3 regions of the Mesorhizobium sp. M0166 genome follow, and region 1 is predicted to be linked to each of the others. Evidence: predicted binding sites of a transcription regulator. Region 1 holds the regulator's gene; each other region holds the start of a gene.
What was found. Region 1 encodes LexA, which represses DNA repair genes until DNA is damaged. Its sites were predicted from a motif close to TGTTCNNNNTGTGTTCNG; they were not measured.

Region 1 (9,943 bases):
CAGTTTGTCCGCATCGGCGATAACGCCTTCCTCGGCGGTTGCTCGGCGATCGTCGGCGACGTCATTCCTTACGCCATCGCCGTTGGCAACCGTGCCAGCCTTCGCGGCCTCAACATCATTGGCCTGAAGCGCGCCGGCCTGCCGCGTTCGGAGATCCACTTGCTGCGCAAAGCCTACAAGACGATCTTCGATCGCTCCCGGACCGTCGGCGAAAACATCGAATTCGCCAAGGCGGAATTCGCCTCGTCGCCGACTGCCATGAAGATCGTCGACTTCATCGCCGGTCGCGGCAAGCGGCACTACGCCGTGCCGTCGCTCAAGGGTAGCGACGGCGACGATACCGATGATGAAGACTGAGGGCAGATGACGAAGATTGAGGCTGCCGGAAAGGGCCTTGATCTCGCGCCAGATGCCAAGGTCGGCATCATCGCCGGCGGCGGTAGTCTCCCGGTCGAAATTGCCCGAGCGCTCGCCCGGCAGGGCAAATTGCCCTTCGTCGTGATGGCGGCCGGCGAGGTCGATCGCATAGCCGATTTCGAGCCCTATGAGCAGACAACCTTGAGGCTGGAAGACGTCGGCTCGCTGCTGCCGATCCTTAAGCGGCATCACGTTACGCATGTGGTGACCGCGGGTCATATCACGCGGCGCCCCAGGCTGAGCGCCATGCGCCTCAATTTGGGCCTGCTCGCGTGGCTACCCAGCCTGTTCGTCGGTGTAACCCGGGGGGACGACACGGTGCTGAAACTGTTCGTGCGCAGGATCGAGCGCAGCGGCATCAAGGTCGTCGGCGCTCACGAGATCGTGCCGGACCTGGTCGCTGCCGAAGGCCTGCTGACCAAGGCGGCGCCACGCAAATCCGACTGGCGCGACATCGAGGCGGCGCACGCTGCAGCAAAAGCAATCGGTGCGCTGGATATCGGCCAGGCGGCTGTTGCGGTCGGCGGCCGCGCCATTGCCTTGGAAGGCGTCGAAGGCACCGACGGGCTGCTCGAGCGGACAAAACAATTACGCGGGCACGGCAGGCTGGCTGGCAGGAGCCGTGGTGTTTTGGTCAAATGTGCCAAGCCCGGTCAGGAACTGCGTGCCGATCTGCCCTCCATCGGTCCGCTGACGGTCGAGGCGGCGCATGCCGCCGGACTGGCCGGCATTGCCGTCGAAGCCGGCCGCTCGCTGGTGCTCGAAGGTCCCGCCACCATCGGGTGTGCCAATGCGCTCGGCCTCTTCGTGATCGGGCTGCCTGCTGCGGAGCCGGCGCATGGCGAATGAGCGGCCGTTGAAGATAGCCGTCGTCGCCGGCGAGGAGTCAGGCGACCTGCTTGGCGCCGACCTTGTGCAGGCGCTCAAGCTCATGACTGGGCGCGACGTTCGGCTTGTCGGCATCGGCGGCCGCCATTTGCAGGCGCTCGGCCTGGCGCCATTGTTCGACGGCAGCGAGATCGCGCTGATGGGCCTTAGCGCCATCCTGCGCGACCTGCCGCGCCTGATGCGGCGGATCGGCCAGCCGGCAAACGCGATTGCCGGTGAAAAGCCCGATTGCCTTATCACCATCGACAGCCCGGATTTCTCGCTGCGCGTCGCCAAGAAGGTGCGTGCCGCCGATCCGACCATCCCGACCGTCCACTATGTCTGCCCGAGCGTGTGGGCCTGGCGACCGGGCAGGGCGGCGGCGATGAAGCCATATGTCGATCACATTCTTTGCATCCTGCCGTTCGAGGTGAAGGAACTCGCTCGCCTGGGCGGGCCGCCCGGCACCTATGTCGGGCATCGCCTTGCACACGATCCGGGCATAGTCAGTGCCGCCAGGGCGCAGGCGCAGCCGCGTGACGTCTCCGCTGACCGAGTGAAAACGTTGCTTGTATTGCCCGGTTCGCGTCGCGGCGAGGTGCGGCGCCTGGTTGGGCCGTTCGGCGAGACGGTGTCGATCCTGCGGGCACGCGGGCACCGCTTGCGCCTGCTGTTGCCGACGGTGCCACACGTCGCCGACCTGGTCAGGACCTCGGTCGCGAGCTGGGACGAGAAGCCTGAGATCATACTTGATGCCGAACGCAAATGGCAGGCCTTCGGCAAGGCGGACGCGGCGCTGATCGCATCGGGGACGGTATCGCTGGAACTGGCACTGGCGGGTGTGCCGATGATCTCCTGCTACCGGCTCGATCCGGTCATGCGCATGGCGCAGCCGCTAATCAAAGTATGGAGCGCAGCCTTGCCCAATCTCATTGCCGACCGGCCGGTTGTGCCGGAGCACTACAATCAATATGTGCGGCCGCATTATCTGGCGCGGCAGCTGGAAGCGCTGTTCTCCGATACCGCCTACCGCACCTGGCAGAAGCACGGTTTTGCCGAGATTGCCGGGCGTATGGCAACCGCCAAGCCGTCAGGCGAGATTGCCGCTGGGGTGGTGATGGGCATGGTGAGGAAGTGAGTGAACGGTGAATAGTGAATTGTGAATAGTGGTTTCCATGGACAGGGAGCGACGCTTCGCTGCTCCCATTCACCATCTTCACCGCTTCGCGATCGGCACGTAATCCCGTTCCGGCGCGCCGGTATAGAGCTGGCGCGGGCGACCGATCTTCTGGTGCGGGTCCTCGATCATCTCCTTCCACTGCGCGATCCAGCCGACGGTACGGGCGACCGCGAACAGCACGGTGAACATGGTGGTGGGGAAGCCCAGCGCCTTCAGCGTGATGCCGGAATAGAAATCGACGTTCGGATAGAGCTTCTTCTCGATGAAATAGGAATCGGTCAGCGCGATTTTTTCCAGCTCCATGGCGATGTCGAGCAGCGGATCGTCCTTGATGCCGAGCTCGCCCAGGACCTCGTGCGCGGTCTTCTGCATGATCTTGGCGCGCGGATCGTAGTTCTTGTAAACGCGGTGGCCAAATCCCATCAATCGGAACGGATCGTTCTTATCCTTGGCGCGCGCAATGAATTCCGGGATGTGATCGACATGGCCGATCTCGCCCAGCATGTTCAGGGCTGCCTCGTTGGCGCCGCCATGTGCGGGACCCCACAGGCAGGCGATGCCGGCAGCAATACAGGCAAAGGGATTGGCGCCCGACGAGCCAGCCAGGCGGACGGTCGAAGTCGAGGCGTTCTGTTCGTGATCGGCGTGCAGGATGAAGATGCGCTCCATCGCGCGCGCCAGCACCGGATTGATCTTGTATTCCTCGCAAGGCACGGCGAAGCACATATGCAGGAAATTGGCTGCGAAATTCAGCTCGTTCTTCGGGTAAATGAATGGCTGGCCGATGTGGTATTTATAGGCCATCGCCGCGATCGTCGGCATCTTGGCGATCAGCCGCATTGAGGCGACCATACGTTGATAAGGGTCCGAGATGTCGGTGGAATCGTGATAGAAGGCCGACAGCGCGCCAACCACGCCGCACATCACCGCCATCGGATGCGCATCGCGGCGGAAGCCGGTGAAAAAGCGCGACATCTGCTCATGCACCATGGTGTGGCGCGTCACCCGGTAGTCGAAATCGTCCTTCTGCGCCTTGGTCGGTAGTTCACCATAGAGCAAGAGATAGCAGACTTCGAGGAAGTCGCCGTGCTCGGCCAATTGGTCGATCGGGTAGCCGCGGTGCAAAAGAATGCCGGCATCGCCATCGATGAAGGTGATTTCCGATTCGCAGCTCGCCGTCGACGTAAAGCCGGGATCGTAGGTAAAGACGCCGGCAGTGTTGTAGAGCGAACCGATGTCGATGACGTCAGGTCCTACCGAACCACTTCGTATCTTGAATTCATGGGTTTTGCCGCCGAGTTCCAGCTTTGCCGTGGATGCCTGGGTTTTGCCGCCAAATTCCATTTTTGTCGCAGGTTCGGTCATAGCAAACTCCTTTTTGTTTCCTCAGGCCGGCAAAGGCAAAATATCTGAACCCAACACGTCAAAAGCATCGGAATACGCACATTTGCGCCCGCAATTGAATCTGCGCGCCAGATTAGGCCAAGACCCAATGTTGCACTGCGAAACACACCTTTCAATGCCAATCTTCTTGGGCCAGTTTGCTAATCGATTTGATCAGCGATCCGCGCCAGGCTTTCCTCGCGGCCAAGCACGGCAAGCACATCAAAGACACCTGGCGAGGTACTTTTGCCGGTGAGCGCGGCGCGCAAAGGTTGGGCCACGGCGCCGAGTTTATGGCCGCCTGCCTGCGCATAGTCGCGGATCGCGGCTTCCGCTGAGGCGGCAGACCAGTCCGACACCATGGCTAGTGCCGCATGAGCGCCCTGCAGGATCGCGCGCGCCTCACCGCTGAGTAGCGCCGCCGCCTTCTCGTCGACCGGCAGCGGCCGCTCGACGAACAGGAATGCAGCCCCTTCAACAAGTTCGACCAGCGTCTTGGCGCGCTCCTTCAGGCCCGGCAAAGCGGCAAGCAGTTGCGCCCTGCGTCCGTCGTCGAGGCGCGCGGCGATTGCCGGGCCGCCTTCGAGATAGGGCAGAGTGGCGACGAAGATGTCGAGCAGCGCGGTGTCGTTCATCCGGCGCATATGCACGCCATTAAGCGCCTCGAGCTTGGCGAAGTCGAAACGGGCGGCGCCCTTGTTGACGTCGCCAATGTCGAACCATGCGATCATGTCGGCGATCGACATGATCTCATCGTCGCCGTGGCTCCAGCCAAGCCTCGCCAGATAGTTGAGCAGCGCCTCCGGCAGGTAGCCCATGGCGCGATAGGCCTCGACGCCAAGCGCACCGTGCCGCTTCGACAGCTTGGCGCCGTCGGCACCGTGGATCAGCGGGATATGCGACATCGACGGCACCTCCCAGCCCATGGCCTGGTAGATTACGGTCTGGCGTGCGGCGTTGGTCAAATGATCGTCGCCGCGGATGATGTGGGTGATGCCCATGTCGTGATCGTCGACGACGACGGCATGCATGTAGGTTGGATTGCCGTCCGAGCGCAGAATAATGAAATCGTCGAGATCCTTGTTGGGAAAGCGCACGTCGCCCTGGACGCGGTCATGTACCACCGTCTCGCCGTCTGTCGGCGCCTTGATGCGGATCACCCCCTTGGCGCCGGGCGGCGCCTCCGACGGGTCGCGGTCGCGCCAGCGTCCGTCATAGCGGGGAGGCAGCCCCTTGGCCCGTGCGCTCTCGCGCATTGCTTCCAGCTCGGCAGGCGTCGCATAACAATAATAGGCCTTGCCCGTGCGAACGAGCTCCTCGGCCACCTCGCGATGGCGCGGCGCACGCTCGAACTGCGACACCGGCTCGCCGTCCCATGTCAGGCCAAGCCAGGAAAGCCCGTCGAGAATGGCCGCGGTTGCCGCATCGGTGGAGCGCTCGCGGTCGGTGTCCTCGATGCGCAGCAGCATCGTGCCGCCTGTGTGCTTGGCATACAGCCAGTTGAACAGCGCCGTGCGCGCGCCGCCAATGTGCAGATAGCCGGTGGGCGAGGGGGCAAAACGGGTGACGACCTTATCGGGCATGGAACTCTCAGGCGGGCGAAGGAAGTGGGTTTGCGGACTTTCGCGCGTTGCGCGTTCATGTAGCATAGGAGGTCGAGGGCGCAAGGGGCAGACCCGATGGCTGTGCGAGGCCGTGGTGCGGGCGAGGGCGAGGACGCTGGCAGCGGCGTCAGCGAACGCTTGCTGTTTGCCGCTCCCCTGCCTGTCCTTCCGGCACCGGCATTGCTGCCCGCTCCGCGCTTTGATGCTCCGTCGCTGCCGGCCAGCGACCCCGCAACGGTTCCCGTGCCCGCGGGCGAGCCCATCGTGCGCCTACGCCGTCGCTTCCGCCTCCCGTCACCGTCCCGTATCCGCAATAGCATAACCTCGGCGGCCGGCCTGGAACTCGACCGCGGCATCGCCTTCCTGCTGGTGCCGGTGTTCCTCGCATGCGGGGTGGTCGTGTATTTCGCGATGGCGGCCGAGCCGGCCTTCCCACAGCCGATCGCTATCGTCGCCTTGGCAGCCCTTTGTGCCGTCGTCTCGCGGTCATGGCCCAGGACGCGCCTGTGCTTCATAGTGGCGTTGCTCTGAGCGCTTGGCGTGCTTGCCGCCAAGTTCGAGACCTGGCGTGTCGGGACGCATATGCTCGGTTCCGAAATCTCGACGCGGCTGACGGGTCGCGTCGTATCGTACGAGCCCATGGCGAGCGGCCGCATCAGGCTGACGATCGATGTGATCTCAACCGCCAGGCCGACACTGCGTTACATGCCGGAACGGGTCCGCTTCGGCGATGAAAATACCGGCTGAGCTGACCGCCGGTTCCGAGATCGCCGGCTATGTGCGGCTGCTGCCGCCGACCGGGCCGGTGCGGCCCGACAGCTATGATTTCTCCTTCGACAGCTATTTCGCCGGTATCGGCGGCAGCGGCTTTTTTCTCGGCAATCCGAAAGTCGTGTCGTCGGGCAGCATGCCGCTTGCCGCGCGGCTTTCTTCTGCGATCGAAGACGCGCGCGAATCCATCGCCGACCATATCCGCAGCCGCATCGGCGGCGCCGAGGGCGAGATTGCTGCTGCGCTGATCGTCGGCGTGCGCGCCGGCATTCCCGAGGAGATCAACGAAGCGATGCGGCGTACAGGCATCTATCACATCATCTCTATCTCGGGGCTGCATATGGCGTTGGTCGCCGGCACCATCATGGCGCTGCTACGCGGCGCCTTTGCGCTGTTTCCCGATTTCTCATCGCGACGGCCGGTCAAGAAATATGCCGCGGCCGCCGCGCTTTTTTCGATTGCGGCCTACCTCGTCTTTTCCGGCATTGTGGTAGCGGCCGAACGCAGCTTCATCATGCTGGCGGTGATGCTTATCGCCGTGCTGTTCGACCGGGCCGCGCTCACCATGCGCAACCTGGCGATCTCGGCCATCGCGGTCATTCTGGTGTCGCCACACGAGGTGGTCGGTCCGAGCTTCCAGATGTCCTTCGCCGCGACGGCGGCCCTTGTCGGCGCCTATGCCGGCTGGTCCGACTACCGCGCCGGCAGGGCCACCACGCCGCCGCCGCGGCGGTCGCCGCTACGCCTCGCCACGCGAAAGGTCCTGCTGGGCATGGGCGGCCTGGCGATGACCTCAATCATTGCAGGGAGCGCCACGGCGCTTTTCGCCATATGGCATTTCCAGCGCGTGGCGCCGCTCAGCCTGTTCGCCAATCTGGCCATCATGCCCATCGTCTCACTGGTCGTCATGCCCTTCGCCGTCCTCAGTGCGCTGGCGATGCCGTTCGGCGCGGATGGGCCTTTCCTATACGTGATGGGCAAGGGGCTGACGGCGATGATCGCCCTGTCCGGGTGGATCTCCGAGCGCTCGCCAATCGATGCGGTTGGGCTGATTTCGCTGAGATCCGTCCTTTTGGTGACGATCGCCCTTGTCATTGCCAGCATGGCGACGACCTGGTTGCGGCTGGCGGCACTTCCTTTTGCGCTCGCCGGCTTGCTAACGACAACCCAGACGCGCGTACCCGATGTATTGATCTCGGAGGACGCACGGTTGGTCGCGCTGCCGATCGACAGCGGTGAACTCGCGGTCAACCGGGCACGCCCGAATGAGTTCACCATCGACAACTGGAAACGCGCGCTCACATCAGAGGCTATCGTCGCGCCGGAAACACCTGGAAAGAACGATCCGCAATTCGACATTGCCGATCCGGCCGACCTACCGCCGGGTATGCCGTTCATTTGCACGGACGGCCTCTGCCTTGCCAGGCATCCATCCGGCGCGATCATCGCACAAGCCAAGGACCGCGATACTGCGCGGCCAGCCTGCGCCTTTGCCAGTTTGATCGTCATCGACGACGCCACCGCCCATAACCCCTGCTACTACGACCGGCTGGTCCTCGTCGTCACCAAACGGCAACTGGCGCGCGCGGGAAGTGCCGCCGTCTATTTCGATCCACAAGCTGCAACACGCGCCGAAATCCGTTTCGCGGTCGAAAAATCATACCGGCCCTGGCACGTGCAGCGGAAATTTTCACGCGCGGCACGGGGCCTGCCGCCATACCGCAGGGCCGACAAACCCAAAGCCGGCGCCAAGGGCGGAACTCAGTAGCGGCGGATCAGTCCGACGAGCTTGCCTTGCACCTTGACCCTGTCTGGTCCGAAGATGCGCGTCTCGTAGGCCGGATTGGCGGCTTCCAGGGCGATCGAAGCGCCCTTGCGGCGGAACCGCTTCAGCGTCGCTTCCTCCTCGTCGACCAGTGCCACCACGATCTCACCGGGGCTCGCCGTATCGGCATTGCGGATGATCACCGTGTCGCCGTCGAAAATGCCAGCCTCGATCATCGAATCGCCTTTGACCTCGAGCGCATAATGCTCGCCGCCCATGATCATATCCGGCGGCACCGAAATCGAATGCGTCTGGTGCTGGATGGCGTCGATCGGCACACCGGCGGCGATGCGGCCCATCACCGGGATCGAAACGGCGGCGACGACATCGTCGTCATTTCCGGCCGCAGGGACGCGCGACGATGTCGGCTTGCCTTGCCGCGGACCGCCTTGCCCAAGACTGCCCTGGATGACACTCGGCGAGAACTTGCGTGCCGCATTGAGGCCGGGGGCGATCGAGTCAGGCAGGCGCAGCACCTCCAGCGCACGGGCCCGGTTGGGCAAACGGCGAATGAAGCCGCGCTCCTCCAGTGCCGTAATCAGCCGGTGGATTCCCGATTTGGAAGCCAGGTCGAGCGCTTCCTTCATCTCGTCGAAGGAAGGCGGGATACCGCTTTCCTTCAATCTTTCGTGGATGAACATAAGCAGTTCGTGTTGTTTGCGTGTCAGCATAGCGACCCCCAACAGAATCAGAAAACAAACCCAGAACAAACACTATCTGTTCCAGTTGTGTTCCGCAACTGTTTAAAGTTTAATGAATGCGTTAAGGCTCGGGAAACAAACGACGTCCCCTAACCGGGGTACCCCACTTTCACCGTCGCGAGCCTCATCGCCTTGATTCTGCTTTCGTTTGCGCCCTTCTGGCTTCCCGGAAGGCCACATTGGCATCGGCCGTCGGTCGGCGGAGGGCACGGAAGTGAACCCCTATCGAGTGTGCGGTTTGGTCAATGCACCGTGAACGAAACGAACTCAAAACGCCAACCTCGGGTTAAGTCCTGGTTTCCACCGCCTGGTTAGGCTGCTTCTCGCCGGTGGAGCCTTCCTGCGCGCAACCAGGTGATGGAAGAACAGTCGATGCGTATCCGGCGTTGCATTGAATTTTGGGGGAGCAGGCAAATCATGACAGGAATTCCCGATCTCGCGGCCATAAAGGCGATGGATGCCGCAGATCCGCTGCGCGCGATGCGCGACCGCTTTGTGTTGCCGCAAGGAGTGATCTATCTCGACGGCAATTCGCTAGGAGCTGCTTCACGTGCCGCTTTCGATGAATTGCGCAAGGCCGCGACCGAAGAATGGTCGCATGATCTCATCCGCGCATGGAACACGGCCGGCTGGTTCAACATGCCGCTTGAACTTGGCGACCAGCTCGGGCGCCTGATCGGTGCCGCGGCCGGCCAGACGGTGGTCTGCGACACGACGTCGGTCAACATCTATAAACTGCTGCACGCCGCCATGGCCATGCGACCGGAGCGGCAGGTCATCGTCGCCGAGGGCGATAGTTTTCCGACGGACCTCTACATGGCTGAGGGTGTGGCTTCGACGCGAAAGGATACGCTGCTGCGCCTCTCGGGGGTCGACGCGCCGAGCATCGAAGAGCTGATCGACGAACGCACCGCTGTGGTGCTGGTCAACCACGTCAACTACAAGTCGGGCGAACTGCGCGACATGCCGGCGCTGACGCGCAGAGCCCAGGAAGCCGGGGCGATGATCGTCTGGGATCTCTGCCACACCGCTGGAGCGATGCCAGTCGAGCTCGACAAGGCAAACGCCGATTTTGCCGTTGGCTGCACCTACAAATATCTGAATGGCGGCCCGGGCGCGCCTGCTTTCATCTATGCGGCTGAGCGGCATCTTGCCGACATCCAGCAGCCGCTCACCGGCTGGTGGGGCCATGCAC
Region 2 (9,943 bases), on a different contig from region 1:
GATGACGCGCCGGACGTTTGGTTCTTCCTCCAGCGCCCGCGTGGCGAATCCGCCCTCATTGGCCTCGTAAAGTGCCACCGCTTCGCGAAACAGGTCCTCCTTCGAGCCGAAGGCGGCATAAATGCGCGCCGATGCGAGACCAAGCGCCGATACGAGATCGGCCATCGAAGTGCCCTCGTAGCCGCGCCTCCAGAAAGCGTCGCGGGCTTTCTCCAAGGCATGGTCGCGATCGAACTCCCTTGGCCTGCCTGCCATGGCGGTCTCCAATTTTTGTCGATCAACAAATAATCCGCTTGACTTCGGATTGCAAATCTCAATTCTTTGTCGATCATTAAATAATTGTCGACAAGGAGTCCCACATGAGTTCACTCGATCAAGGCGCGCCGCTCGGGGCAATGGCAGCGCAAGGAGCAAGCAGGGCGAAACATGGCGCAACGCTGGCGCTCCTCGCCTTCGCGCAGCTCATCATCTCGCTCGACCTCAACATCGTCTTCGTGGCGCTGCCGGAGATCGGCGCCGGCCTCGGATTTTCAGGCCAGACCCTGCAGTGGGTGGTCAGCGCCTATACCGTCTTCACCGGCGGCTTCCTGCTGTTCGGCGGCCGGGCCGCCGACCTGATCGGCCAGCGCCGCGTCTTCATCTTCGCGCTCTGGCTCTACGCGCTCTCATCTCTGGTCGGCGGCCTCGCCTGGTCGCCGGAAATCATCATCGCGGCACGCGCCGTACAAGGCATCGGCGCCGCGTTCCTGTTTCCTGCGACGCTGTCGCTGATCAACCGTCTGTTCGCCGAGGGAGCGGAACGCAACCGGGCGCTCGCCGTCTGGGGCGGCGCGGGCGCCAGCGGCCTGACGCTCGGTTCGCTTGCCGGCGGGTTTCTGACCAGCGCCTTCGGCTGGCCGTCGGTCTTCTACGTCAACGTGCTGTTGGCCGGGATCGCCATCATCGCGGCTTTCGCCATCATCCCGCGCGATCGCAAGCGGCACGAGCAGCGCAGCTTCGATATTCCGGGCGCACTGACCGTCACCGCCGGCGCGACGCTGCTTGTCTTCACCCTGGTTCAGGGGCCCGAATATGGCTGGGGATCGACCGCAATCATCGCCAGCGCGGCACTGGCCGCATTCTTCCTGATCGCCTTCACCGTGATCGAGGCGACGAGCGCCGACCCGCTCATGCCGCTGCGCTTGTTCCACAACCGCAGCCTCGTCGCCGGCATGACGATCACCTTCCTCTACATGGCCACTTTCGGAGCGCTGCCCTACTTCCTCACCGTGCTGCTGCAGAACGTGCACGGCTTCACCGCCTTGCAGACGGGCCTCGCCTTTCTCGTGCGGTCGCCATCGCCACCGGCACGCAAGCCGGCGAGCGTCTGGCGACGCGCTTTTCGACACGCAGCACGCTGGTCGGCGGCATGATCGTCGGCGCGGTAGGCACAGCATTGATGGTATCAGGCGCGACCGCGGAGAGCAGCTATCTGTCCCTCGTACCCGGCCTGATCGTCTCCGGCGTCGGACAAGGCATCGTCTGGACCGCAATGTGGATTGCCGCCGCTTCCGGCGTTGCCCTTGACCAGCAAGGCGTCGCCTCGGGCATGGCTTCGACGACGCTCAATGTCGGCAACGCCATCGGCATGGCCGTGCTGATTGCGATTGCGAACAGCCAAATCGGCGAATTGTCCGGCGATGCCTTGAAAACCGCCGTCGCAGACGGCATCCAGGTCGCCTTCTGGCTCGCGGCGGCGGGCATCGTCGTCAGCCTGCTCGCGGCAATCGTTCTTCCGGCGAAGGCTCGATGAGAACAGGCGCGGGGCGCTGACGCCTCTCAGTTCACCCGGCTGATGCAGAAATCGATGACGTCGATCAGCGCCGATTTCTGCGGCGTCGCCTCGAGCGGTGCCAGCGCGTCGCGGGCGATTTCGCCGAAATGGCGGGCGCGCCCGATGGTGTCGGCAATCGCGCCGTGGCGGAGCATCAGGCCGATGGCCTTCTCCAGCCCGGCATCGTCGGCGGCATTGTCCTCGATGGCGCGTTTCCAGAAGCTGCGCTCGGCCTTGGTGCCGCGCCGATAGGCGAGGATCACCGGCAGCGTCACCTTGCCCTCGCGGAAATCGTCGCCGACATTCTTGCCGAGATCCTTGCTGGTGCCGCCATAATCCAGCGCGTCATCGATCAGCTGGAAGGCAAGGCCGAGATTCATGCCGTAGGAGCGGAGTGCTGCGCGATCGTTGCGCGTCGCCTGGGCGATGACCGGGCCGACCTCGGCGGCGGCTGAGAACAGCGCCGCGGTCTTGGCCTTGATCACCGCGAAATGCTCGTCCTCGGTGGTTTCGAGGTTTTTGGCGGCGGCAAGCTGCATCACCTCGCCTTCGGCGATCACCGAGGCCGCACTCGACAGGATGTCGAGCGCTTCCAGCGAGCCGACATCGACCATCATGCGGAAGGCCTGGCCGAGCAGGAAATCGCCGACCAGAACACTGGCCTGGTTGCCCCAGATCATGCGCGCCGTCTTCTTGCCGCGCCGCATGCCGCTTTCGTCGACAACGTCGTCGTGGAGAAGTGTCGCTGTATGCATGAATTCGACCGATGTGGCGAGCTTGACATGGCCGTCACCGGAATAGCCGAACATCTGGGCGGCGGCGAGCGTCAGCATCGGCCGCAGCCGTTTGCCGCCGGACGAGATCAAATGGTTGGCAATCTCCGGAATCATCTCGACATCGGAGCCGGCCTTCGACAGGATCAATTTGTTGACGCGCCCCATATCGGCGGCGGTCAGGTCGATGAGGTCCTTTATCGAGGCGGCTTCGCGCTTCCCGTTTTCAATGTTGAGAACGACACCCACGGCAAAACTCCCAACCTCGATATGCACGACGGCAACATGGTCCCTGGACAGACTCTAGGGTGTCACCCACCGGTGCGGCAAGAGGCGAATTGGCGCGCCGGCTCTGGTACATGATCACGCCTACGTTTACATCAACGCCGCAAACTGCGAGTTTCATCCGATGATAGAGCTCATCCGCACCAACGACGCCGTCATCATTTCGTTTGTCGAATCGCTGATGCGCGATGCCGGTATCGGCTGTTTCGTCGCCGACCAGAACATGAGCGTGCTCGACGGCTCGATCGGCATCCTGCCCCGCCGTGTCATGGTGGACGCCGACAAGGCCGATGCGGCACGGCGCATCCTGACGGATGCCGGCATCGCCAACGAGATCCGCCAAAAATAATGTCCGCGTCGCCCGCTGCCCTTGTCCCGGACATGCCGGCTCATACGGTCGATGCCTTCCATCGCGGTCGCTTCTGGCTGGTGCAGCCGAGAAAGGCAGGCCACCGCGCCGGCATGGATGCGATGATGCTGGCGGCTGCGGTGCCGTCCTCGTTCGCCGGGCGGCTTGCCGACTTTGGCGCGGGCGCGGGTGCCGCCGGCCTGGCGGTACTGTCGCGCTGCCCCGGTGCCGCGGCCGTGCTCGTCGAGCGTTCTCCGGAAATGGCGGCCTTCGCCACAACCACGCTTGCCCATCCCGGCAATGCGCATCTCAGCGACCGCGCTTCGGTGCTCGTCGCCGATGTCGCGCTTTCGGGCCGGGCGCGAACGGCCGCCGGCCTCGAGGACAACAGCTTCGATTTCGTTATCATGAACCCGCCGTTCAATGCCGCCGTGGATCGAGCGACGCCCGATCCGCTGAGAAAGGCCGCGCATGTCTCGGAGGACGGATTGTTCGACAGCTGGATCCGCAGCGCGGCCGCGGTGGTCAGGCCGGGCGGCGGGCTGGCCGTCATCGCCCGGCCGGAACAGCTCGGCGCCATCCTCGATGCCATTGCCGGCCGCTTCGGCGACGCCGAGATGCTGGCCGTCCATCCTCGCCCCGAAGCGGCGGCGATCCGCATCGTCGTCCGGGCAGCACTCGGCGCACGCGGCAAACTGTCGATCCAGCCGCCGCTGATGCTGCATGCCTACTCAGGCAATGGCCCTTCGGAGAGGGCAGAGTTGATCAATAACGGGCTGGCGTCGCTGTTCGGAGATTGATCCATTTTGATTGCCAGGGTGACGGCATTGCCGTTGGCCGGCGAATTCCTACATGCCTCAAGCAAATCGACCGGAGACCGCCCCCTCGTGAAACGCCTTTTCAACCGCCTGCTGCCGAAATCCTGGCGCTCCACCGTCGTCACCATTCCGGTCATCCGGCTGCACGGCACCATCATGCCCGGCGGCGGCCAGTTCCGGCCCAGCCTGTCGCTCGCTTCCACCGCCGGTCTTCTCGAAAAGCTGTTTTCATTCGACGCGCCGGCGGTCGCCATCTCGATCAATTCGCCAGGTGGCTCGCCGGTGCAGTCGCGGCTGATCTTCAGGCGCATCCGCGACCTGGCCAGCGAGAAGAACAAGAAGGTCCTGGTTTTCGTCGAGGACGTGGCGGCATCGGGCGGCTACATGATCGCGGTCGCCGGCGACGAGATATTTGCCGACCCGTCCTCCATCGTCGGTTCGATCGGCGTGGTGTCGGCCTCGTTCGGCTTTCCGGAGCTGTTGAAGAAGATCGGCGTCGAGCGCCGCGTCCACACCGCCGGCCAGAACAAGGCGGTGCTCGACCCGTTCAAGCCGGAAAAGAAGGAAGACGTCGAGCGCCTGAAGGCGCTGCAGCTCGAGGTCCACGAGACCTTCATCGATCTCGTCAAGGACAGGCGCGGCAGCAAGCTGAAGGACGATCCCGACCTGTTCACCGGCCTGTTCTGGACGGCCAAGAAGGGGCTCGAGCTCGGGCTGGTCGATGCGCTCGGCGACATGCGCAGCGTGCTGAAGAGCCGTTTCGGGCCGAAGACCCAGCTCAAGCTGATCACCGCGCCGCGCGGCCTGTTCGGCCGCTTCGGCCTGTTCGGCTCGAGCTTTTCGGCGCCCGATATCGCCGCCGCCGCGGCAAGCGGCGTCATCGATGCGGCGGAAGAGCGCGCGCTGTGGGCGCGCTTCGGGCTTTGAAAAGCCGGTGAAAACGTCTAGCATAAATCATCAACCGACCCGACCGGCCGCTCCGCCGGCCTTGCGAGGGAGGAGTTTGACATGCCGCAGATCATTTTCTTCGCCGTCGTCGGCATTGCCGCCTATTTCGGCTACCGCTCCTTCGTCAGGGAAGCCGAGCGGGTGACCGCCAAGGTACGTCGGGCCGAAAAGCAGACGGCCAACGGCACAATGGGAACACTGGTCAAGGATCCGAAGACCGGCGAATACCGTCTGGCCAAGGATTGACCGTCGTCCCCCTCGCAGCCGAGCCAATGAATTCCGGGGCCAGCATCCGGGTGTCGCATGCGCATGCCAAGATAAATCTCGCGCTGCACGTCACCGGCCGGCGCGCCGACGGTTATCACACGATCGAAAGCCTGGCCGTGTTCACGCGCTTTGGCGACCGCATCGAGACGGAACTTGCCGACAGCGATGGGTTTTCGGTGTCCGGCAAATACGCCTCCGCAGTACCAGCCGACGACGGCAATCTGGTCGTGAAAGCGCGCGACGCGGTACGGCGCGAGGCCGGTCTCCAGCAGGCGCCGGCTGTCGCCATCAGGCTCGAAAAGAACCTGCCGGTCGCGTCCGGCGTCGGCGGCGGATCGAGCGACGCGGCGGCGGTGCTGCGCGCCCTGGTCCAGACCTGGGGACTTGATGTCGGCGATGCCCAACTGGCGCGGATCGGCCTGTCGCTCGGCGCCGACGTGCCGATGTGCTTGGCAGCCAAGCCGCTGATAGCCCGCGGTATCGGCGACGAGCTGACGCTCGTGCCGGGTTTCCCGGCGCTGGGTCTGGTGCTCGTCAATCCCGGCACTGCCGTCTGGACGGCCGACGTGTTCGAGGCGCTTGGCCGCCGCGACAATGCGGGGCTGCCGCCGCTGCCGCGCAACCTAGACTTCCACAGCATCCGCAACTGGCTGGAGATCACCCGCAACGATCTCGAGCCTGCGGCGCGCGCAATCCAGCCCGCCATCGGCAAGGCGCTTTCCGTGCTGAACAAGGCCGGAGCCGGTTTTGCCCGGATGTCGGGTTCCGGCGCCACCTGCTTCGGCCTGTTCGAGACCGGCAATGTGGCCAAGCGCGCAGCCGTCGATATCCGCGGCCGCCATCCTGACTGGTTTGTCGCAGCGACGCGAAGCGTGACATCGGAGGCTGATGCCCATGGCCAGGATTGACGAGAGCCGCCCCTTCGTTCCCGTGCGCATCGCGGTACTGACCGTTTCCGATACGCGCAGCCTCGCCGATGACAAATCCGGGCAGACGCTGGCCGACCGCATTGCCGAGGCCGGCCATGTCCTGGCCGCCCGCGACATCGTCACCGACGATCGCGACAAGATCCGCGACAAGGTCCTGGGTTGGTCGAGGGACGAAGCGATCGATGTCGTCATCACCACCGGCGGCACCGGCTTCACCGGCCGCGACGTGACGCCGGAAGCGCTGGAGCCGATCTTCGAAAAGCGCATGGACGGCTTTTCCGAAGTGTTCCACCGCATCTCCTACGACAAGATCGGCACTTCGACGATCCAGAGCCGGGCAACTGGCGGCGTCGTCAATGCCACCTTCGTCTTCGTGCTGCCGGGCTCGCCCGGCGCCTGCAAGGACGCCTGGGACGGCATCTTGAAGCCGCAGCTCGACTATCGGCACATGCCCTGCAACTTCGTCGAGATCATGCCGCGCCTGGACGAGCATTTGCGCCGCGGCTGAGACGGAGCGAGGCGTCAGCCGGGCGATCCCGCCTCAGCGAATGACCGGCTCGCCGTGAAACCGGCGGCGCGACGGCGGTGACACGCCGAAGCCGACTTCCATCATCAGCCGCGGCGTGCGCGTCGGCACGGTGCCCATATGGAAGCCGAACGGGTCCTCGACAAAGCCGAGACCGGCCTGCCCGGTCAGCGTGACCGGGCTCTGCTCGCCATAGACGCCCAGCACCTCTTCCGCCGAATGGCCGACCAGAAGCGTCAGCTGGTGCTTCAGGATGCGGCGGTTGTGGGAGCCGCGGACATAGACATGCGGCCCGGTGTCGGCGTCGACCGGCACCAGGTAGAAAAAGAACTTCAGCATGCGCCAGTCGTCGAGGTCGAAATGGTATTTGCCGAGCGAGGCCATGTTCTTGTCGGCGTCGGAGACGCCACCGGTCGGAAAGCTCCACCAGATGCGGGTGGTGATCAGCTTGGCCTGGCTGCCGAGATAGTGCGCTGCGACATCGAGAAGCAGCGGATCGCGCTGCACGGCGACCGCAGCGTTGCAGTCGAGGACCCGCTCGAAATAGTGGCCGCTGAGCAGCGGGCGGCCGAAATGCTTTTCGGCATCTGCGTGTTTTTCCGGCAGGAATTCCAGCCGGCGGTCGAAATTGCCGAAGCATGGCGTGCGCTCGGCGAAGCGGGCAATCTCCTCATGGATGGCGGCTGGCAGCATCAGGCCCGAATAGAGCCCCTCCGTCCGCAGCGCGCCGACGACGGCATCGCGATCGACGCCGGCGAACATCGTTTCAGCGACATTACGCGCCGGCGGAACCGGCTTCGCACCGCGCCAGTGCAGGCGCCGCGCCGGCATGGTGCGGGCCAGCATGAACATCGGCAGCCATGCCGGATTCTCGCGAAGGTCGGACAGATAGGTCGGGATGCGGGCGGCGATGCGGCGCAGCGTGCCGCCGTTTCGTGCGATCGCCTCGAGGCTTGCAGCGCCGGACTTGTCAGGGCTTGAAAGGGTCATCGGCGTCCTCAAAATATCGAGGGAACAGCATCGACGACAGTCGTCGTCACCGCTCCGGCACACCCCAAACCCATTCGCCCGTATCGCTGGGAATGGTAACCCCCGGGCAGATTTTGTGCAATGCACAATAAACGACGACCCGCCAGAAAATTTGCTTGGGCGGGTACCCTGAACCGTCACGGTAAGCCGTCACTTCCGCGGAGCGACCCAGATCTCGGCCTGCAGCCTCCTGGTCGCCAGGCCGCGGGCGATCGCTTCGGCGCTGCGGGCGTTCTTCGACAGTGCCGCGGCCTGACGCTTGCTGATCACCAGGCCTTCTGCAAGAGCGCGATTTCCGGCAAAGACGCGCGACAGGAACGGCGCGCGGCTGCCGCGTGCCCGCGAGAACCGCGCCGCCATGGTTTGCCTCGCCGTATGGGCGACGACCTCATCGATCCAGCCCTCCCCCAGCCGCGCGCCCGGTTCCAGCAAAAGCAGCCAGTCGCCCTTGGCCTGCCTGATGCCGGCGGCGATGCCGCCGCTGACATAGTGGCAGCCGGCATGTTCGGCGACGCGGTGCGTCTGATCGGTCGAGCCGGTGTCGCAGACGAGAACGTCGCGCACCACGCCTTCGACGGCGCCGCCGATCAGCGAGGCGAGCGTGCGGGCAAGGCCCTCCTCGTCATTCAGGGTTTCGATCAGGACGCTGAGCATGTTTAGCCGAATAGCGGAAAGCAATGGGCAGCGCCAGTTTTTGCCGCGCGCCGCGAGAAAGTTCTTGCTTTGTTCTCATCGATACGATAGGAATACATTCATGAGCAGAGCGATTCGACAGCGGGCGGACAGTCCCTGGGAAAGGGCCAAGATGGAACAGATCGTGCGTGCCGACATTGCCGCCTTCGGCGCTGGCAGGGCCGAGATGGCGAATGCGATGATCGAGCAGAGCGGCATGCGCGTGCGTCCGGACCGCAATCGCGGCAGGTCGGCGGGCATCAATCCGTCCGGCCGTTTCGAGCCGGTCAGCCGGCATGTGTTCGACGATGGCTGGAATTCGCTGGAGGAGCTGCCGCCGTTCAAGACCGAGGTCCAGGTCGAGAAGCCGCGCACTATCATCACGCGCAACGAATCGCCCGACATCTCCTTCGACCGCTCGATCAATCCCTATCGCGGCTGCGAACATGGCTGCGTCTATTGTTTCGCGCGGCCGACGCACAGCTTCATGGGTCTGTCGCCGGGGCTGGATTTCGAATCGAAGCTGTTTGCCAAGCCGGATGCAGCGCGGCTGCTCGACAAGGAATTATCCAGGGATAATTACCAGCCGCGCACCATCGCCATCGGCACCAACACCGATCCCTATCAGCCGATCGAGAAACAATACCGGATCATGCGCGAGATCCTCGAAGTGCTGGAGGCGCGCGGACATCCGGTCGGCATCGTCACCAAATCGGCGCTGGTGACACGGGATATCGACATTCTGTCACGCATGGCCGAACGCGGGCTGGCCAAGGTGGCATTGTCGGTGACAACGCTCGACCGCATGCTGGCGCGCACCATGGAGCCACGCGCGTCGACGCCGACCAAGCGGCTGGAGGCGATCAGGCAGCTTTCGGACGCCGGCATTCCGGCCTCGGTGATGGTCGCGCCGATCATCCCCGGACTGACCGACCCGGAGATGGAGCGCATCCTCGATTCGGCGCAGGCTGCGGGTGCGCGCGAGGCCGGTTATGTGCTGCTGCGCCTGCCGCTGGAGGTCGCGCCGATCTTCAAGGACTGGCTTCTGCGCCATTATCCCGACCGCTATCGCCACGTCATGTCGCTGATCCGTTCGATGCGCGACGGCAAGGACTACGATTCGGAATGGGGCAAGCGCATGAAAGGCTCCGGCCCCTATGCCTGGCAGATCGGCCGGCGCTTCGAGATCGCCGCCAAACGGCTCGGCCTCAATGCCGAGCGGCGCTCGCTCAGGACCGACCAGTTCGTCCCCGCTGCCAAGGCAACCGAGCAGCTGATGCTGCTGTGACAAAGCGTCTCGCGCCAGCCGCTTGAAGCGGCCGGCAGCAGGCGAAAAAATCCCGTCCGGCCTGTCCTGTCCCCGGGCTTCCGACGGTAGCCCCTCCAGGTCCGGTGCCCCGCCCGACCTGGAGGGACTTGCGGAGAATCGGAGCCGATGCGAACCTCGCCGCACCATGGCTCGCCCGCGTTCCGATTCTCCGCTTCTCTTCGAAATCGTCGAGAGACCCGACTTCTCCTTCGAGACGAAGGCGAT
Region 3 (9,943 bases), on a different contig from region 1:
CAAGGTCAGCTGGGTGATGATGCCAAGCGTGCCTTCCGAGCCGATCAGCAGCCGCGTCAGATCATAGCCGGCCGAGCTTTTCTTGGCGCGCTTGCCGGTCGTCACTGCTTCGCCGTCGGCCATCACCGCCGTCAGCGACAGGACGTTCTCGCGCATCGTGCCGTAGCGCACCGCGTTGGTACCCGACGCACGCGTCGCAGCCATGCCGCCGAGCGAGGCGTTGGCGCCCGGATCGATCGGAAAGAACAGGCCGGTGTCGCGCAGGTGCCGGTTCAGATCCTCGCGCGTCACACCGGGCTCGATGGTGCAATCGAGATCCTGCGGATTGACCGCAATGATGCGGTTCATGCGTGACGTATCGAGTGAGATGCCGCCGCCCGGCGCATTGGTGTGGCCCTCCAGCGAAGAGCCGACGCCGAAGGCAATCACCGGCACGCGATGTGCCGCGCATGCGCGCACGATCTCCTGCACCTCCTCGGTCGTCTCGGCAAAGGCGACACCGTCCGGCGCCTGCGTCGGGATATAGGTCGTGGTGTGCGCGTGCTGGGCGCGGATCGCCTGGCCGGTCTGGAATCGCTCGCCGAGCCGCTGCTTGAGGATGCCGAGTACGGCGGCGATCCCTTCTTCATTGCGCTCGACCGGATTGAGGTCGCTTAGAGCCATCGATTCCTCCGCGAATGGACCAGCGTCCACCCTTGTTCTGCATCTAGGGATGCGTAGTCTCACCAACCACGCTCTGTCCAGTCCACGCTCATCCCGGCATGACGAGAAGGAAGTTTCCGATGCCCATTCCCGCCCCTTTCGTCTCTCGCGCCATGGACATCGAGGAGGCCTGGATCGACTACAACGGCCATCTCAACATGGCCTATTACAACGTGCTTTTCGACCGTTGTTCCGACGAAGCCTTCGAGATGATGGGGATGGGGCCGGATTATGTGAAAGAACGACGGCTGACCATCTACACCGCGGAGGTCCATGTCTGCTACGTCCAGGAACTGCATCTCGACCACAAGGTCACGGTCTCGTTCCAACTCCTCGACCATGACGAGAAGCGGCTGAGGGCCTATCAGGAAATCCGCCATCTCGACGGCTGGCTTGCCGCCACATCCGAAACGCTGTCGCTGCACGTCGACATGGCTGGCCCAAAGGTCGCACCCTTCCCCGCCGACGTCCTTGCCAAGGTGGAAGCGATGCGCGCCGCCCACACCGCGCTGCCGATGCCGGAGCGCGCCGGCCGCTCGATCGGTATTCGTCGTAAGCCGGCTTGAACCGCAGTCCGACCGCCGTTAACCTTACCGAGGTTTTAACGTGAACAAGCCGAATTGAGACGTTGAACGACTCAGCGCGGCGTTGGAAAACCATCCGCATCGAATTGCGATACGGGCGGCGGAGCAGCAGCGGTTCGGGGAACGTGCATGAAAACCGACATCAAGGTCGAGGCGGACAGGCTGGCGGCTGATCCACGCATCACCGACTATGATTTCTGGCGCTCGCTGAAGAACCTCAATAACGAGATCTTCCACATCGCCAACAACAACGAGCCGATCCCCTTCGCCATGATCCGCTGGCGCGCCATCCTGAAGCAGGCGCGGATTAAACGCGGCCACGCCTGAACGGTGCGGGAAGAAACAGACCGGCCGTCCGGTTTGCATTTCTGATGATGTGCTGGCTGACGAACGACCCCAACCCTCAAGGCAGCCGCTTCACCGCACCCAGCGGCGATCGCGGCACCACCGGCGACGACTGGATGATCGCCGTATTGGTCATCGCATGGGGAATGATCCGGTCGATCACCCGCTCGAGCTCGGCGACCGAGGCGACATGCGCCAGCGCGATGAAACAGTCTTCACCTGTGACCCGGTCGCATTGGGCGATTTCCGGCAGGTCGAGGATGATTTCGGCCACGACAGCCAGTTGCCCCGGCACCGGCCTGATGCGCAGCCATGCCGACAGCTCCATGCCAAGCGCGGCCGGATTGATGCGCACCGTATAGGCCTCGATCACGCCGCTTTCCTGCAGCCGCTTGATGCGCTCGGCGACGCTCGGCGCCGAGAGGCCGACCGATCGCGCCAGTTCGGCGGTGCTGGTGCGCGCATCCTTCTCCAGCAGGCGCAGGATTTTCAGGTCGGCCGTATCCAGATCGCTATTTTCATTTCGAAGGCGTTTCAGCGGAATACTCCTTGCTTTCGGAAAGCAAATAGCCGCAAAGACCGGCCATCATCCATATCAATGGCAAAAATCGCCTGCGATACTGATCCCATGCAAGATCGGACGCAAGGCCCGGCAGCAAGTCCGGCACTCGCCGGCCCCGCCTTTACCTTGGCAAACGCGGTCCCGCCGCATCTCTGGTTCGGCGTCAGCGCCGTGTTCCACTATCTCGGACCGGCCTTCGCGGTGCTGCTGTTCCCGCATGTCGGCGTGCTCGGCATGGCTTGGCTGCGCATCGCCACCGCTGCACTCGTCTTTGCCCCATTGACCCGGCCATGGGCGGTCTTCGCCCGCGCCGATCGCTCGACGCGATTGTTGCTTGTGCCTTTCGGCGTCTGCCTTGGGGTGATGAACTGCTCGTTTTACCTGGCGCTCGACCGGCTGCCGATCTCGCTGGTGGCGGCAATCGAATTCGTCGGCACTATCGGCGTCGCGCTTGTCGGCCTCAGAAGCCCGCGCAATCTCGCCGCCCTTGCCATCGCCGTCGCCGGCACCTTGCTGCTCATCGACGTCAAATGGTCGAGCGACCCGGTCGGCCTGTTCTGGGCCTTCCTCAACGGCGCGCTGTTCGTTGGCTATATCGTGCTCGGCCACCGCGTCGCGCGCGCCGGCGCCGGCGACGGCATCGCCGGGCTGGGTGCCGCCATGGCGGTCGCCCTTCTCGTCGTACTGCCGATCGGTTTTGCCGATGCACTGCCGGCTTTCTCGGCGCCGCCGCTGCTGCTTGCAGCGGTCGGCGTCGGCATCTGCTCGTCGGTCATTCCCTATGTTTGCGACCAGCTTGCCATGTCGCGGCTGCCGCGCTCCAGCTTCGCGCTGATGCTGTCTTTGCTGCCGGTCACCGCGACGTTGATCGGCGTCATTGTGCTGCGGCAGGTGCCGAGCCTCACCGACTGCATCGGCATCGCGCTGGTGGTGGCCGGCGTTGCATTTCACAAACCGGCGCCCGCCTGATCAGGCCAGCTTCTCCTTGAGGAAGGCGATCGTCCGGCCCCAGGCGAGATCGGCCGCCTTCTTGTCGTAGCGGGCCGCCGACGTGTCGTTGTTGAAGGCATGGTTGGCGCCTTCATAGACATAGACCGAGTATTCGACATGGGCCGCGTCGAGTTCCTTCTTGAAGGCGTCGATGCCGGCATTGGTGCGGGTGTCGAGGCCCGCATAATGCAGCATGAGCGCGGCCTTGATCTTCGGCACGTCCTGGGCCTTCGGCTGCATGCCGTAATAGGCGACGGCGGCGGCGAGGTCCGGCGCGTTGACGGCCAGCATGTTCACCGTGCCGCCGCCCCAGCAGAAGCCGACGGCGCCGACCTTGCCGTTGCCGTCCTTGTAGCCCTTGAGGTAGGCGACCGTTGCCACGGCATTGGCGGCGACCTGTGCTGGATCGAGCTGGGAAAACAGGTCACGTGCCCTGTTTTCATCGCCCGGCGTGCCGCCGAGGGGTGTCATGAAGTCCGGTGCAAGCGCTACGAACCCTTCCAGTGCAACGCGCCGCGCCACATCGCGAATATGCGGGTTGAGTCCCCGGTTTTCGTGCACGACGATGACGGTGCCCAGCTTGCCGGACTGACCCGCCGGCTTGACCAGATAGCCCTTCATCTCGCCACCGCTGCCCGGGTAGCTGATGTCTTCGCCTTTCACACGCGGATCGTCTTCCGCAACAATAGCCGCCTGGGCCGAGTTCGCCGCCAGCAGCGGCGCGATCGCGGCCGCTGCCGCACCCGATCCGGCAAGCCTGGTCAATTGCTCCATGAAGCGCCGCCGGTCGAGCGTCAGATGCGTGTATTCATCATAGGCATCGATCATCGCCTGAGTAATGACAGGCTCGGTGGCAGTGGGTCCGGCAGATGTTGTCATGGCGCGCTCCTCGTCGGCCCCCCGCGGCAACATAGAGCCGAAGCTTGCCTGGTCCAGTCACGGCTGAGTGAGGCTGCCAAAAGTCCCTGCACGAGGGCCGTGATGCCGCGCGCCGCAGTGTCATTAAATTTTGGTCCTTTGTGGCAATGCTAAATGCACGCACCACGATGTAAAAAGAAGTTACCGGGCTATGCCTCACTCGGGCCATTTGGCGAACTAGAATGGCCATTTGGCGGGAAAAGAATGTCTGATTGACGACGAAGGAATACGCCCATGACCTTTCCCTCCGCGCTTCTGGCAAGTGGGTTCGCACTCGCCGCTATGACTTTGCTGGCGCTGCGGTTCACCGCCTTCAAACGATCGTTGGTCAAGGTCCGCGCCAACCGGCACCCGCCCGCAAGCACCAAAGCCTGAGGAAAGATCATGGACGTTCAGGACATCATCAACACCGTCTCCCAGAAGTCCGGTCTCAACCAGGCTTTGACGGAAAAGATCGCCGGCACGATTTTCTCGGTGCTCGAACACGAGGCGGAAGGCACGACTCTGTCGAGCTTCTTCGCCAAGATCCCGGGAGCCGACGCCCTGGCCAAGCAGTATGATGTCATGGCTCCCGGCGCGGCCTCCGGTGGTGGTCTCCTGTCCTCGCTGGAGGGCGCGCTCGGCGGCGCTCTCGGCGAAAAGACCGGCGCGCTGATCAACGGCGTCGCCATACTCAAGGCATCAGGCCTCACGCTCGCACAAATCAGCCAGGCCGGCACGATGCTGGTCCAGCAGGCCGAGACAGCCGCCGGCCCGCAGCTGACCAGTGAGGTCCTTGCATCGGTACCCGACCTGAAAGGGCATCTCGGACTCTGAAGGAACTTCTCTATTTCGGCAGCGTATAGGCCATCACATAATCGCCCGGCTTGGTGCCGACCGAGCCGTGGCCGCCGGCAACGATGACGACGAACTGGCGTCCGTCGGCCACCGTGTAGGTCATCGGTGTCGACTGCCCGCCCGCCGGCAGCCGCGCCTGCCACAGCTGCTTGCCAGTCGTCAGGTCATAGGCGCGCACATAGTCGTCGACTGCCGCACCGAGGAAGGCGACGCCGCCGGCAGTGATCATCGGCCCGCCGATGCCGGGCACGCCGACCTTGAACGGCAGCGGCAGCGGCGTCATGTCGTAGACGGTGCCGTTGCGATGCTTGTAGACGATCTTGCCGGTCCGAAGATCGGCGCCCGCCACATAGCCCCAGGGCGGCGCCTGGCAGGGAATGCCGAGCGGCGACAGGAACGGCTTCAATATCACTGCGTAAGGCGCACCCTCATTGCGGTTCAGGCCCTGTTCGCTGCCCTTGGTGTCGCCAGGCGGCGGCACGTCGGCGCGCGGCACCAGCTTGGAGATGAACGCCAGGTATGTCGGCATGCCGAACATCACCTGCCGGACCGGATCGACTGCCACGCCGCCCCAGTTGAAGGTGCCGAAATTGCCGGGGTAGATCAGCGAGCCCTGCAGTGACGGCGGCGTATAGCGGCCCTCATAGCGCAGCTTCCGAAGCTCGATCCGGCAGGCCAGCTGGTCGAACATGGTGATGCCCCACATGTCGGCGCCGGTCAGCGGTTTCGGACTGAAGCTCAGGTCCGAGAGCGGCTGCGTCGGCGAGGTATGGTCGCCTTCGATCGCGCCGCCCGGCGCCGGTAGTTCCTTGACCGGAACGATCGGCTCGCCGCTGCGCCGGTCGAGCACATAAAGGTCACCCTGCTTGGTCGGCCCGACCAGCGCCGGCACCACGCCACTTTCCGTGGTGATGTCGACCAGCGTCGGCTGCGCCGGCACGTCCATGTCCCAGAGATCGTGATGCACGGTCTGTCGCACCCAGCGCAATTGTCCGCTGTTGAGATCGAGCGCGGTGATCGAAGAGGAGAATTTCTCGTCATTGGCGCTGCGCCCGGCGCCGAGCTGGTCCGGCGTCTTGTTGCCGAGCGGCACATAAAGCAGCCCGAGCTTCTCGTCGGCGCTCGCCGTCGACCACATGTTGGGCGAATTGTTGGTATAGGTTTGGCCCGGCGGCAGCGGCGTCGTCTGGTCAGGATTGCCGGAATCCCAGTTCCACAACAGCGCGCCGGTGTCGGCATCGTAGGCACGGATAACGCCGGACGGCTCCTGCGTCGAATAATTGTCGTTGACCGCGCCGCCGACGATGATCTTGTTGGCGACGATCAGCGGCGCCGAGGTCGAATAATAATAGCCCGGCTTCGGATATGGCATGTTGGCAAGCAGGTTCAGCGTGCCACCTTCGGCGAAAGTCGGGCAGACCTGGCCGTTCGCGGCATCGAGCGCGATCAGCCGGGCGTCGGACGTCGGCAGGTAGATGCGTGTGGCGCAGGGCTGGCCGGCGGCGATCTTGGCATCGGCATAGTAGGACACGCCGCGGCAGGTCTGGTGCTGACGGTCCTTGTTCAACTTGATCTTGGGATCGAAGCGCCATTTTTCCTTACCGCTCGCGGCATCGATGGCGATGGCGAAATTATGCGGCGTGCAAATATAGAGCGTGTCGGCAATCTTCAGCGGCGTCACCTGATAGGTCGTCTCGCCGATGTCGTCGGGCCCTTTCACGTCGCCGGTGCGATAGGTCCAGGCCGGCTGCAGATTGGCAACGTTTTCGGCGGTGATCTGGTCGAGCGGCGAATAGCGCTGGCCATATTGGGTACGACCGTAATAGTGCCATTCGCCGGCCGGCACGTTGCCGCCGAGATCGGCCGTCGGCGTCACCTTGTCGGTGTTGAGTTCACCCGCAATATCCTTTGGATCGGTCGTCATCGAATAGCCGGCGACCGCAAGCGAGGCCAGCACGGCGAGGATCAGCGGCGCGCGTCCGTCGGGACCGGTAAGCCCGCGCCGCGCCCATGGCGTCAACAGCCATAGCGCGACAAGCACGATGATGCCGCCGCGCGGGCCGAGCTCCCACCAGTCGAAGCCGATCTCCCAGACCGCCCAGGCGAGCGTGCCGAGCACGATCGCCGCGTAGAGCCACAGCGCCGTGGATCTGCGCCTATAGAGCAGCCAGGCGGCGACAAGGAAAGCTAGACCGACGATGACGTAATACCAGCTGCCGCCCAGTGTCACGAGCCAGATGCCGCCGCCGCCAACCGCCAGGCCGATGAGGAAAAGGATCAGGGAGGTGATGACCACAGCCAAGACGGTGCTCCTTCGACTGGTGCGCTCCGCGACGCGTCCATGGGCAACCCCGCATTGCGTTCCTGCCCCCACGCAACTTTCTCCGGCCCGCCTCCCCTGTCAAGCAAGCTCGACGTTTTACGGCGCCGGCCCTCGGCAAGCCCGGCCTTTTGGTTAGCGGACCCATTCCAGATTGTGAGTCTACCGACTGGACAGAGAACAAAACGGAGACACTTCTGGCCTTTCGCTGCCGAATCACTACATTCGGGGGGAGATGTCCGGCTTTTCGGAAGACATGCCCTTTTTTGACGAACCGAACGCGCGGCCCGTGGCCCCGTCGGGCATTGCCGCGCGCGCCATGGCTGCCCGCAGCAACCAGAACAACGCGCCCGATTATCTCAACGGCCTCAACCCCGAGCAGCGGCTGGCGGTGGAAACCACCGAAGGCCCGGTGCTGGTGCTGGCCGGCGCCGGCACCGGCAAGACGCGGGTGCTCACCACCCGCATTGCCCACATCCTTGCCACCGGCAAGGCCTTCCCCTCGCAGATCCTCGCCGTCACCTTCACCAACAAGGCGGCGCGCGAGATGAAGCAGCGCATCGGCCTGTTGATCGGCGACGGCAATGTCGAGGGCATGCCGTGGCTCGGCACCTTCCATTCGATCGGCGTCAAGCTGCTGCGCAGACATGCCGAGCTGGCTGGGCTCAAATCCGACTTCACCATTCTCGACACCGATGATGTCGTGCGGCTGATCAAGCAGCTCATCCAGGCCGAAGGACTGGATGACAAGCGCTGGCCGGCCAAGCAGTTCGCCCAGATGATCGACGGCTGGAAGAACAAGGGCCTCGGCCCCGCCGACATCCCCGAGGGCGATGCCCGTGCCTTCGCCAACGGCAAGGGCCGCGAGCTCTACAAGGCCTATCAGGAGCGGCTGAAAACGCTGAACGCCTGCGACTTCGGCGATCTGCTGTGCCACCCGATCCGCATCTTCCGCGCCAATCCGGACGTGCTGAAGGAATACCACAAGCGCTTCCGCTACATCCTCGTCGACGAATATCAGGACACCAACACCGCGCAGTACATGTGGCTGCGCCTGCTGGCACAGCGGCCTCAATCCTCCCCCCCTGAGGGGGAGGTGCCCGCGAAGCGGGCGGAGGGGGTTGCCGCAGAAGGCACCGCTGATGCGTCGAGCACTGCCGCACGGACCCCACCCGGCCGGGCTTTGCCCGGCCACCCTCCCCTCAAGGGGGAGGGAAATCCGCGGCCAGCCACCGTAAATATCTGCTGCGTTGGCGACGACGACCAGTCGATCTATGGCTGGCGCGGCGCCGAGGTCGACAACATCCTGCGCTTCGACAAGGATTTTCCCGGCGCCACCATCATCCGGCTGGAGCGCAACTACCGCTCGACCGCGCACATCCTCGGCACCGCGTCGCATCTCATCGCCCACAATGAGGGCCGCTTCGGCAAGACGCTGTTCACCGAAAAGATCGCCGAGGACGACGAGAAGGTGCATGTCCATGCCGCCTGGGATTCCGAAGAGGAGGCCCGCGCCGTCGGCGAGACCATCGAGTCCTACCAGCGCCAGAAGCATAATCTCAACGACATGGCGATCCTCGTCCGTGCGTCCTTCCAGATGCGCGAATTCGAGGACCGCTTCGTCACGCTCGGCCTCAACTACCGCGTCATCGGCGGCCCGCGTTTCTACGAGCGGCTCGAAATCCGCGACGCGCTGGCCTTCTTCCGCGTCGTCGCTCAAGGCGCCGACGACCTCGCCTTCGAGCGCATCGTCAACGTACCGAAGCGCGGCCTTGGCGAGGCCACCATCCGCCAGATCCACGACACCGCACGCGCCCTGCGCATCCCGATGCTGGAGGCGGCGGCAACACTCGCTGAGAGCGACGAGCTGAAGCCGAAGCCGCGCGCGGCACTGCGCGAGGTATCGGCCAATTTCGAGCGCTGGCAGAAAGCGCTGGAAACCACGCCGCACACCGAGCTCGCCGAGACCATTCTCGAGGAGAGCGGCTACACCGACATGTGGAAGAACGACCGCTCGGTCGAAGCGCCGGGGCGGCTGGAAAACCTCAAGGAGTTGATCCGCTCCATGGAGGAGTACGAATCGCTGCGCTCCTTCCTCGAACATGTCGCGCTGGTGATGGACGCCGAGCAGAACGCCGAGCTCGATGCCGTCAACATCATGACGCTGCATTCGGCCAAGGGCCTCGAATTCGAAACCGTGTTCCTGCCCGGCTGGGAGGAAGGCCTGTTCCCACACCAACGCTCGCTCGACGAGGGCGGCCGCTCAGGGCTGGAGGAGGAACGCCGCCTCGCCTATGTCGGCCTGACCCGCGCCAAGAAGAACCTGCACATCTGGTTCGTTTCCAACCGCCGCATCCACGGCCTCTGGCAATCGACCATCCCGTCGCGCTTTCTCGACGAGCTGCCGGAAGCCCATGTCGAAGTTTCCGAGAGCGGCAACTCCTATGGCGGCTATGGCAATGCCTATGGTGGCGGCTCGTTCGCCTCCGGTCGTGGCGGCCAAGGTGCAGGCAGGCAGAACCCCTATGGAGCATCGCGCTTCGACAACATAGGCGGCGATAACGGTGCTGAAAAATCCGGCGCTTTCTCCAGCACCTATGCGACACCGGGCTGGCAGCGCGCTCAGGCCAACCGCACCGAGGCGACCGACCGCAATTGGGGCACGCGCTCCGGCCACCAGGTCGA

Region 2: the regulator LexA is predicted to act here: its motif matches at 8,451-8,468, upstream of NKJ46_RS01310 (PA0069 family radical SAM protein).
Region 3: the regulator LexA is predicted to act here: its motif matches at 7,435-7,452, upstream of NKJ46_RS20835 (ATP-dependent helicase).

Annotation. Positions count from the first base shown of each region.
Region 1 is NZ_JAMYTD010000007.1:182,737-192,679, reverse strand. Features, by position in the region: gene lpxA (acyl-ACP--UDP-N-acetylglucosamine O-acyltransferase) at 1-357, shown strand, start outside; gene NKJ46_RS11845 (LpxI family protein) at 364-1,266, shown strand; gene lpxB (lipid-A-disaccharide synthase) at 1,256-2,422, shown strand; gene gltA (citrate synthase) at 2,501-3,829, opposite strand; gene gltX (glutamate--tRNA ligase) at 4,009-5,430, opposite strand; partial or broken gene NKJ46_RS11825 (ComEC/Rec2 family competence protein) at 5,527-7,990, shown strand; gene lexA (transcriptional repressor LexA) at 7,984-8,718, opposite strand; gene kynU (kynureninase) at 9,166-9,943, shown strand, end outside.
Region 2 is NZ_JAMYTD010000001.1:268,746-278,688, reverse strand. Features, by position in the region: gene NKJ46_RS01370 (TetR/AcrR family transcriptional regulator) at 1-255, opposite strand, end outside; gene NKJ46_RS01365 (MFS transporter) at 360-1,412, shown strand; gene NKJ46_RS01360 (MFS transporter) at 1,337-1,792, shown strand; gene NKJ46_RS01355 (polyprenyl synthetase family protein) at 1,819-2,835, opposite strand; gene NKJ46_RS01350 (putative signal transducing protein) at 2,996-3,220, shown strand; gene NKJ46_RS01345 (tRNA1(Val) (adenine(37)-N6)-methyltransferase) at 3,220-4,020, shown strand; gene NKJ46_RS01340 (S49 family peptidase) at 4,108-4,965, shown strand; gene NKJ46_RS01335 (hypothetical protein) at 5,047-5,232, shown strand; gene NKJ46_RS01330 (4-(cytidine 5'-diphospho)-2-C-methyl-D-erythritol kinase) at 5,259-6,161, shown strand; gene moaB (molybdenum cofactor biosynthesis protein B) at 6,148-6,690, shown strand; gene NKJ46_RS01320 (phytanoyl-CoA dioxygenase family protein) at 6,724-7,698, opposite strand; gene NKJ46_RS01315 (glycosyltransferase) at 7,888-8,391, opposite strand; gene NKJ46_RS01310 (PA0069 family radical SAM protein) at 8,543-9,697, shown strand; gene rnhB (ribonuclease HII) at 9,864-9,943, shown strand, end outside.
Region 3 is NZ_JAMYTD010000019.1:81,385-91,327, forward strand. Features, by position in the region: gene NKJ46_RS20790 (FAD-binding oxidoreductase) at 1-663, opposite strand, end outside; gene NKJ46_RS20795 (thioesterase family protein) at 783-1,268, shown strand; gene NKJ46_RS20800 (hypothetical protein) at 1,416-1,613, shown strand; gene NKJ46_RS20805 (Lrp/AsnC family transcriptional regulator) at 1,690-2,169, opposite strand; gene NKJ46_RS20810 (EamA family transporter) at 2,260-3,162, shown strand; gene NKJ46_RS20815 (dienelactone hydrolase family protein) at 3,163-4,062, opposite strand; gene NKJ46_RS20820 (hypothetical protein) at 4,336-4,476, shown strand; gene NKJ46_RS20825 (hypothetical protein) at 4,486-4,917, shown strand; gene NKJ46_RS20830 (glucose/quinate/shikimate family membrane-bound PQQ-dependent dehydrogenase) at 4,928-7,240, opposite strand; gene NKJ46_RS20835 (ATP-dependent helicase) at 7,494-9,943, shown strand, end outside.